Regions from separate parts of the Janthinobacterium sp. NKUCC06_STL genome, predicted to be linked through region 1. Evidence: predicted binding sites of a transcription regulator. Region 1 holds the regulator's gene; each other region holds the start of a gene.
The links. The regulator sigma-54, encoded in region 1, starts transcription at its own class of promoters, with help from an activator protein. The targets are predictions, from matches to a motif close to TGGCANGNAANCTGCTTT.
Positions count from the first base shown of each region.

Region 2: the regulator sigma-54 is predicted to act here: its motif matches at 1,933-1,950, upstream of KO539_RS10825 (circularly permuted type 2 ATP-grasp protein).
Region 3: the regulator sigma-54 is predicted to act here: its motif matches at 1,198-1,215, upstream of KO539_RS08035 (pilin).

Region 1 covers NZ_JAHKQY010000003.1:597,395-600,670, reverse strand. Annotated here, with positions in the region: gene KO539_RS15295 (enoyl-CoA hydratase/isomerase family protein) at 1-275, opposite strand, end outside; gene hpf (ribosome hibernation-promoting factor, HPF/YfiA family) at 411-773, opposite strand; gene KO539_RS15285 (RNA polymerase factor sigma-54) at 843-2,321, opposite strand; gene lptB (LPS export ABC transporter ATP-binding protein) at 2,326-3,081, opposite strand; gene lptA (lipopolysaccharide transport periplasmic protein LptA) at 3,081-3,276, opposite strand, start outside.
Region 2 covers NZ_JAHKQY010000002.1:425,954-429,229, forward strand. Annotated here, with positions in the region: gene KO539_RS10820 (alpha-E domain-containing protein) at 1-449, opposite strand, end outside; gene KO539_RS10825 (circularly permuted type 2 ATP-grasp protein) at 443-1,897, opposite strand; gene KO539_RS10830 (sensor histidine kinase KdpD) at 2,073-3,200, opposite strand.
Region 3 covers NZ_JAHKQY010000001.1:1,766,743-1,770,018, reverse strand. Annotated here, with positions in the region: gene sucC (ADP-forming succinate--CoA ligase subunit beta) at 1-143, shown strand, start outside; gene sucD (succinate--CoA ligase subunit alpha) at 157-1,038, shown strand; gene KO539_RS08035 (pilin) at 1,252-1,716, shown strand; gene KO539_RS08030 (flagellar brake protein) at 1,738-2,460, opposite strand; gene KO539_RS08025 (DUF6713 family protein) at 2,624-3,004, shown strand; gene moaC (cyclic pyranopterin monophosphate synthase MoaC) at 3,005-3,276, opposite strand, start outside.

The sequences.
Region 1 (3,276 bases):
TCTTCCGTAAAGAAATCTTCCAGCAAGGCGCTGCCGCCTTGCGGCGTGGCCAGTCCCGCATCGTAAAAGAAGCGGATGTCGCCGCCGGCGCACAGGGCTTTTTCGCTGCTGGAACGGATCACCACGGCGTCCACGTGCGGATCATCGCGCCAGGCCAGCAGGACCGCGCTCAGGGCGCGCACCATCTCCAGCGACAGGGAATTCAAGGCTTTCGGACGGTCGAGCACGATGTGCCCGGTGCGGTTGCGGATGGAGGTCTGGACGAAGTCGCTCATGGCAGGCAGGAAAGAAGTGAAAGTGCAAACATTCTAGCGCCTGCGCGGGGAAGATTGCGTTCAACAGGTCCAGGCGCAAAAAAGGGCGCAAGATGTGCGCCCTTAGTTGATCACAACTGCTGGAAGCGGGTGGCCTTAAACGGCGACGACGGCGTCTTCCTCGGAGTTGTCTGGCAGATGCTTGATCGCCTCTTTACCGTGCCCTTGCACTTTGGTTTTGTATTTCATCACTTGCCTATCGAGCTTGTCGATCAGGGTATCGATCGCGGCGTACAGGTCGTGCGCCAGGCTTTCCACATAGACAGTCTTGCCACTCAAACGCAGGTTGACTTCAGCCTTTTGACGTTTTTCTTTCTCTTTGAGGTTATCCACGGTCAGAATCACGGCGATATCGATGACTTGATCGAAATGACGTTTCACGCGCTCCAGCTTCGTTTGTACGTATTCACGGATGGCTGGTGTCACTTCGAGATGATGTCCGCTGATGGTGAGATTCATACACACTCCTAAAGATGATCGGGTTCGTGCGGTCCATCGTATCCGGCCCGCAGAGGAACCGAAAAAAACTTACAAACACTTACGCAGGCTCACTGGCGGAATTTTCAACGCTTCCCGGTATTTGGCAACAGTACGTCGCGCAATCACCATGCCTTGTTCCCCCAGCATGTCCGCAATCTTACTGTCGGATAAAGGATTTTTAGGGTCTTCTGCTCCTGTCAGTTGCACGATCAATGCCCGTATCGCCGTCGATGACGCTTCGCCCCCCGCTTCGGTGGCGACGTGGCTACCAAAGAAATATTTCAACTCGAACATGCCGTGCGGGGTCAGCATGTACTTTTGAGTTGTTACCCGCGAGATAGTACTCTCGTGTAAACCCAGTGTATCAGCTATTTCACGGAGCACAAGGGGGCGCATGGCAACGGCCCCATGCGAGAAAAAGTTCTTTTGTCTTTCTACTATCGCCTGTGCCACGCGCAGGATGGTGTCGAAGCGCTGGCGCATATTCTTGATCAGCCACTTGGCTTCCTGCAACTGTGCGCCCATGGCGCCTTCGCCCTTGCCCTGCTTGAGCAGGTTGGCGTACATGGCGTTGACGCGCAGGCGCGGCATGACGTCGTTGTTCAGGGTCACTTGCCAGCCATTGCGCGCGCGCTTGACGACGACGTCAGGCACCACGTAATCGGACACGTCCGAGGCGAACACGGCGCCCGGATGCGGATTGCACTGGCGAATCACCGTCTGCGCTTCGCGCAAGTCTTCCTCGTCGCAATCGAGGGCTTTTTTCAGCTTGTTGAAATCGCGCTGGGCAAACCAGGCCAGGTGCTTTTCCACGATGACGAGGGCCATGCGCCGCGTCACCATGGCGATGTGCGGCAAGCGCTTGATTTGCAGGGCCAGGCATTCGGACGCATTGCGCGCGCCCACGCCCGGCGGATCGAAACTTTGCAGCAGCGACAAGGCCGTGCGCATCTCGTCGGCGTCGATTTCCAGCTCTTCCGGCAGGCGCGCCAGGATGTCGTCGAGCGACTCTTCCAGGTAGCCATTGTCGTCGAGCGCGTCGATGATCAGCTCGACCAGCGCGCGGTCGCGCAACTCGAGCACCGTCACGCGCATCTGCTCCATCAGGTGCTCGCGCAGGGTGCAGTGATGGGCCTCCAGCTGCGGACGCGAATCTTCATCGTCTGGCGCCTTGCCGCGGCTCGCCTCGCTCCAGTCGCTGTCGCCACCGTCCGCGGCAGCCGGACTGTCGCCCGCCTCGCCGTCAAAGGTTTCCGCTTCGGCCGGCGCGGCAGGCGCGTCCTGGCTTGGCGGCTGGGGCGGCGCTTCGGCCGGCGCCGCCGTGGAACTCAAGGCGCCGTCGGACAGCAGGCGCAGCGAACGGTCGAGCGGATCGTCGAGGCGCTCGAGCAAGGGATTGTCCGTCAGCAGTTGCTCTAGTTCCTGGTGCAATTCCAGGGTAGACAATTGCAACAGGCGTATCGATTGCTGCAACTGCGGCGTCAGTGCCAGGTGCTGCGAAGTGCGCAGCTGCAATGATTGTTTCATTGGCTTACATGCGGAAGTGTTCGCCCAGATAGACCCGGCGTACCGACTCGTTCGCGATGATGTCGTCGGGGCGTCCCGACGCCAGCACCGAGCCCTGGTTGATGATGTAGGCACGGTCGCAGATACCCAGCGTCTCGCGCACATTATGATCGGTGATCAGCACGCCGATATTGCGCTCCTTCAAGAAGCGCACGATGCGCTGGATCTCGATCACGGCGATCGGATCAACGCCGGCGAACGGCTCGTCGAGCAGCACGAAACGGGGATCGGTGGCCAGCGCGCGGGCGATTTCCACGCGGCGGCGCTCGCCGCCCGACAGGGACAGGGCCTGGTTCTCGCGCAGCTTTTCAATCTGCAAGTCGGCCAGCAATTTGTCCAGGCGCTCCTCGATCTCGGCCTTCTTCAAAGGACGGCCTTCAACGGTCTGGATTTCCAGCACGGCGCGGATATTGTCTTCCACCGTCAGCTTGCGAAAGACGGACGCTTCCTGCGGCAGGTAGGACAGGCCCATCTGCGCGCGGCGGTGGATCGGCAGGCTGGAAATGTCCACGCCGCTGATATCGATGCTGCCGCCGTCCGACGGCACCAGGCCGACGATCATGTAGAACGAGGTAGTCTTGCCGGCGCCGTTCGGGCCCAGCAACCCCACCACTTCGCCGCATTCGACTTGCAGCGAGACATCATGCACGACTTGCCGCTTGCCATAGGTTTTTTGCAGCCCGCGAACGATCAGGGTGCTGCCGCAACGTGTATTTTCCATTATTTCTTTCCTGGCGCGGGCGTGGCCGGCGCTTTCTCCGCCGCCGGCGCCTTGGTCTTCGGCTGGATCACCATGCGCACGCTGCCGCCATCCGCGGTGCTGGTGCCGCTGTTGGAATTTTCCATCGCAAATTCTTCCTTGCGGCTGTCATACGAGATGAAGGCGCCGTTGGCCACATCGGTCACTTTCGCGCCT
Region 2 (3,276 bases), on a different contig from region 1:
AAAGTGACGCCGCGCGACAGGTGCGAGCGGTACTTGACCCATTCGAAGAATTGGCTGGGATCCGTTTCCAGCAGATTGCTTTTCAAACGTTTCTGCATGTCGAGCCAGGTGGCGTTCTGGATTTCCCACACTTCTGTCGTCAAAGTCCCCCGCACGGCGCGGGCGTTTTCGCGCGCGCCCGTCAGGCAGGCGAGGATGGATGAGGGGTTGTTCGGGTCGCGCACCATGAAGTCGAGCACGTCGCGCGTGTGGAAGCGGCCATATTTGTGGTCGTAGGCGCTTTGCAGCTCGGAAATACCCAGGGTGGCGCGCCAGCCTTGCTCCGCGTCCTGCTCGGACTGCGGCAGCATCGCCGTTTGCATGTTGACGTCGAGCATGCGCGCCGTGTTTTCCGCCCGCTCCGTGTAGCGGGCCATCCAGAACAAATGATCGGCGGTGCGGCTCAGCATGTTTTCTCTCCTGCAAAAGCGGATGTGGCTTCCAGTACCCAGGTATCCTTGGTGCCGCCCCCTTGCGAGGAGTTGACCACCAGCGAACCTTCACCGAGCGCCACGCGGGTCAGGCCGCCGGGCACCATGGAAATCGTCTTGCCGGACAGCACGAACGGACGCAAATCGATGTGGCGCGGCGCGATGCCGGCCTCGACGTACGTGGGACAGGCGGACAGGGCGAGGGTTGGCTGGGCGATGTAGCCGCCCGGATTGGCCAGCAGGCGCTGGCGGAAGTCCTCGATCTGGGCCAGGCTGGACGCCGGCCCCACCAGCATGCCGTAGCCGCCCGCGCCATGCACTTCCTTGACGACAAGTTGCGCCAGGTTCGCCAGCACGTAGGACAAATCGGCCGGTTTGCGGCACTGGTACGTCGGTACGTTGTTGAGTATGGGTTCCTGCGACAGGTAAAACTTGATCATGTCGGGAACAAAAGGATAGATCGACTTGTCGTCGGCCACGCCCGTGCCGATGGCGTTCGCCAGAGTCACCCGGCCGGCGCGGTAGACAGACAGCAGGCCCGGCACGCCCAGCGAGGAATCGGAACGGAAGGCCAGCGGATCGAGGAAATCGTCGTCCACGCGGCGATAAATGACGTCGACTCTTTTTGGCCCGCGCGTGGTGCGCATGTACACGGAATTGTCGTTGACGAACAGATCCTTGCCTTCGACCAGTTCCACGCCCATTTGCTGGGCCAGGAAGGCATGCTCGAAGTAGGCGGAGTTGTACATGCCGGGTGTCATGACGACAACAGTCGGGTCATCCACGCCCATCGGGGCGACGGAGCGCAGGTTGTCGAGCAGCATGTCAGGGTAATGGTCGACAGGGGCGATGCGGTTGCGGGCGAACAGTTCCGGGAACAGCCGCATCATCATCTTGCGGTCTTCCAGCATGTAGGACACGCCGGACGGCACGCGCAAATTGTCTTCCAGCACATAGAATTCGCCCTGGCCCGCGCGCACGATGTCGACGCCGGCGATGTGGGCGTAAATGTCGGAGGCGACGGCAATACCCTGCATTTCCGGGCGGTACTGGGCATTCTTGTAGATTTGCTCGGCGGGAATGATGCCCGCCTTGATGATGTTTTGCTCATGATAAATATCATGGATAAACATGTTCAAGGCTTGCACGCGTTGCACCAGGCCCGTTTGCATCTGCGCCCATTCCGTGGCGGGAATGATGCGCGGGATGGTGTCGAACGGAATCAGGCGTTCCGTGCCGGCATCGTCGCCATAGACGGCGAACGTGATGCCGACCCGGCGGAACGTCAGGTCGGCTTCCGCCCGCTTGCGGGCGATGGTCTCGGGGGATTGCTGCTCCAGCCAGTTGCTGAATTCACGATAGTGTTCACGTACCTTGCTGTCCGTACCCACTTCATTTGCAGTCATTTCATTGAAAAAATTTGCCATGTTGTGATTTCCCTTGAGCCGTGTCTGACTATAGCTCAGCAGGAAGCGTGCCAATGCCGCACACCCGAAAGTATGTAGAAAATGACCATTTTTGTGGCGTAAAACCGTCATCCGCACCGCTTTGGTGCGCTACGGTGTCGATTCTGCAGGGCTATGGGGCGCGGGGCGGGTGAAATCAGGCGTCCGGCGTGACGAAGGGGCGGCAATCGACGGGCAGGTCGATGGTAAACGTGGTGCCCGTTTCCGGCGCACTGTCGACCAGCGCGCTGCCGCCATGGCTTTCCGCCACGTTTTGCACGAAGGGCAGGCCGATGCCCCAGCCGGGCGCGCTGCCCTGGTGTTCGCGGCGCAGGTATTCGAAGATGCGCTCGGTCTGCTCGGGCGCGATAGTACTGCCCGTGTTGTGCACCGTGAGTATCATGCGTTCGCGCAGGGTGTTGACGTGGATATGGATGGGGCCGTCGTCGCCGTACTTGAGGGCATTGCCCACCAGGTTTTCCAGGGCCCGGCGCAGCGAATTTTCGCACCACCAGCCGGTGACGGACGCGCCCGTGACCTGGCACTTGCCCGGATGGCCCGTATTCACGCTGTCGGCCACCTGCCTTGCCAGCGGCAGAATGTCAAAGCGCTGCAAGACCAGCGGCAGCTTTTGCCCCCGGTGGTAGCTGAGCGTATCGAGCAATTCCTGGACCATGTCGTCGAGGCGCTTGCCGTGTTCGATGATCTTCGATGCCAGGGCCGGCACGTCGACCTGCTGTGCGCGCCGCTGCAGCAGCTGGGCACTGTTGAGCATGACGGAGAGGGGATTGCGCATGTCGTGCGACAGGCCGGCCGCGATGCGCCGCTGGAAGCTTTCATGCATGGCCGTAAATTCCAGGATGGCTTCGCGGATGCCCGTGTCGATCGAGGCATTGATCACCTTCCAGTCGCGGCGCCGCAGCGGCACGCCCGCGTCGAGGGCCGCCTCGGCGAAACAGTCGCGGAATATCTGGTATTCCTGGATCACCTGTTCCGGGCCATAACTGGTCATGCGCGCCCGTTCGTTGCCATGCACGGCCGGAGCGTTGGTATTGCTGGTGGCATTGTCGCGCGGATAGCCTGGCGTCAGCGCCTCGGCCAGGTTATCGAAGAAAGTGGGTAAGGTATTGATGAGGATGGGCGTCAGCAAGGCGTCGGCGCCGCGTACCTTGGCGCGCACCTCGTGTTCCCACTGCGTCAGCACGGCATCGCGCATGCTGAAGAGCCGCCGCGTGCGCGCGGGCAGGTCCAGCGTGTGCATTTTCTGGTCAGAGGCATAGGTCATCGCAGCTCTCCATCGACAGCACGGCACCCGCGCAGTAAAAAGCGGGAGGTACAGTATCCCCCAAATCGGCGTGCAG
Region 3 (3,276 bases), on a different contig from region 1:
TGCCACTGGTGGTGCGCATGAAGGGCACCAACGAAGACCTGGGCAAAAAGATGCTGGCCGATTCCGGTCTGCCTATCATCGCAGCCGACACCATGGAAGATGCAGCCAAGAGCGTCGTTGCCGCTGCTGCCGGTCAAGCTTAATTAAGGAATCAACATGTCCATTCTGATCAATAAAGATACCAAAGTCGTTACCCAAGGGATCACCGGCAAGACCGGCCAGTTCCACACCCGCGGTTGCCGCGACTACGCGAACGGCAAAGCTGCCTTCGTGGCAGGCGTGAACCCGAAGAAAGCCGGCGAAGATTTCGAAGGCATTCCAATTTTCGCTAACGTTACCGAAGCGAAAAAAGAAACCGGCGCCAACGTTTCCGTGATCTACGTACCGCCAGCAGGCGCGGCAGCGGCGATCTGGGAAGCTGTCGAAGCTGAAATGGATCTGGCCATTTGCATCACCGAAGGCATTCCTGTGCGTGACATGATGGCTCTGAAAGACCGCATGGCCAAAGCCAACAGCAAAACCTTGCTGCTGGGCCCTAACTGCCCAGGCCTGATCACGCCAGACGAAATCAAGATCGGCATCATGCCAGGTCACATCCACAAGAAGGGCCGTATCGGCGTGGTGTCGCGTTCGGGTACCCTGACCTATGAAGCAGTGGGTCAGCTGACCGCACTGGGCCTGGGCCAATCGTCGGCAGTCGGCATTGGTGGCGACCCGATCAACGGTCTGAAGCACATCGACATCATGAAGATGTTCAATGATGATCCAGATACCGACGCGGTCATCATGATCGGCGAAATCGGTGGTCCAGACGAAGCCAACGCGGCTTATTGGATCAAAGACAACATGAAAAAACCGGTCGTCGGCTTCATCGCTGGCGTGACGGCTCCTCCAGGCAAGCGCATGGGCCACGCCGGCGCGCTGATCTCGGGCGGTGCCGATACGGCACAAGCCAAGCTGGAAATCATGGAAGCTTGCGGCATCACCGTGACCAAAAACCCGTCGGAAATGGCGCGTCTGCTGAAAGCCATGCTGTAATTTCAGCCTGGTTACCGCAGTACAAAAAAGGAGCTTCGGCTCCTTTTTTTTGTCCGCAAGACAGGCCGATTCCCGGCCTGGGCGGACGATGCTGGTCCGAACCTGCCCAAATGTGTCGCTTTTCTTTCCATGCGTGCCGCCGCTGCCCGGGCGCGCCGCTGGCATGGCGCTTGCAACGTACCTGGCGTGAGCAATGCACCATGGGAGGATACGATGCGCGCGCAAAGCGGATTTACCCTGATAGAACTGATGATCGTGGTGGCCATCGCCGGCATCCTGGCGGCCGTGGCCATTCCCCAGTATGGCGACTACACGATGCGGGCCAAGGTTAGCAACGTGCTGGCGGCCGCTGCCCCGTTGAAAACGGCCGTGGCCCTGTGCGTGCAGGAAAACGGCGGTGAGGCGGCCGCCTGCAGCACGCCCACGGAGAGCGCACCAAGTGCGATTCCCGTGTTCAGTGCCACGCGCGAAGTGGCCAGCGCCACGGTGGACAAGGGCAATATCGTGCTGACCCTGGCGGCCGACCTGGGCACGGGTATCGGTGGACAAACCGTGACGATGACCATGAAGCCGGGCACGAGCAGCCTGACCTGGTTCAATAGCACCACCGTGACGAATCCGGCGGCGAAGGAGGCGATTACCAAAAACAATATTCCCGACGTGACGCCGACGCTGTAGGTGACGCTTGTCAGCCCGGTATCAGACGATTTTTTGCCGGTCCGCGATCAGCGCTTCATAGGTGAGGTTTTGCAGCAGGGTGTAGTGGGTCGGCTCCAGGTCGATGAATTGCACGCCATACGTATAGATTTCCGCCACCTCGGCGGCGTGGCCATTCGACGGCTTGCCCACGCTGACGTTCTGGATGCGGGCGCGCGTATTGACGCGCATCTGATGCTTGTTCGGCTGCACCAGCAGGGTAAAGCTCAGGGCCACGCCTTCGTCGTCCGGCGTGAGCATGCCGGGCGCTTCGATCAGCGCGCCCGAGACGCTGAGGTTGACGATGAACACGGGCACGGCCGCCACGTCGCGGTAGCTCAGCTGCGCCGGAATGTCCACCTTCACGCGCATGGCCGTGCGCAGGCTGGTGCCCTGGATGGCGTCGGGAAAGCTCAGGTGGACATAATTGAGCGGGCGGCCAAAGATGCGCAGCACGCTGCAGGAAAACGAGCAGACGGTGACGCCGGAAAACACGCGGATGGTCAGCTTGTCACCCTCGTTGAGCACGATGGAAGCGCCGTTTTCCATGGGAATCTTGACGATCAGGTACTCATCTTTCACATAGCCGATCAGGGTCGAGAAATGCTGGATGGGCTTGATGGTGCGGTGCGTGATGAACTGGATGCGGCCACCCACCTGCAGATTCATGGCCTCGAAGTCGAAGTCCTGGAGCTTGGTTTCCGCGGCGGGGTGCTTGCTTGTCATGCGATGCTCATCTGGATATGGACGACTCGCAGTATGCATGATTTCTTGATGAAAAAGCATTTATATCAATGAAATTCATATTGGCATTGAAAAATGCCAGGTGCACGCGCCGTCACGCGGTGCAGGCTTTACAATTGCTTCAATATTGACGAATGTGAATCCTATGCAGCGCAGCTACTTCTGGACCATGTTGTTCCTCATCCTGCATCAAATCGACGCTGCCTACTGGAAAGAGTGGGAAATGTTCCATCTGCCTGGCGGCGTGCAGGGTTTTCTGGTGTTTAACCTGGCGGCGATTGCCGTGGTGCTGGTGGGCTACAAGCACGTGTTGCTGTCCACCGCGCGGGCACCTTTTTATGCGAGCTGCTGCGCGGCCCTGGGCGTGGCCACCTTCCTGATCCATACCGGCTTTGCGCTGGCAGGACAGGAGCAATTTCACTTGCCGCTGTCCAAGGCCATCATCGCGCTGTGCCTGTCCGGCGGCGCCTGGCTAGTGTACGATTTGCGCCGCTTCCAGGAGCAGCTGGCGCGCCAGGCAAAATAATTACACCTCAGCGTGCCAGTCACCCGACTTGCCGCCATGCTTTTCCAGTACGCGCACATTCGTCATGACCATGCCCCGGTCGACGGCCTTGCACATGTCGTAGATCGTCAACAAGCCGATTTGCACGGACGTGAGCGCTTCCATTTCCACGCCCGTCTTGCCCGTCGTGTCGACCTGGGCGCGGCAGTGCACGCTGTTGGCCGCTTCGTCGACTTCAAAATCGACGGTGACGCGCGTGAGGGCCAGCGGGTGGCACAGGGGAATCAGGTCGC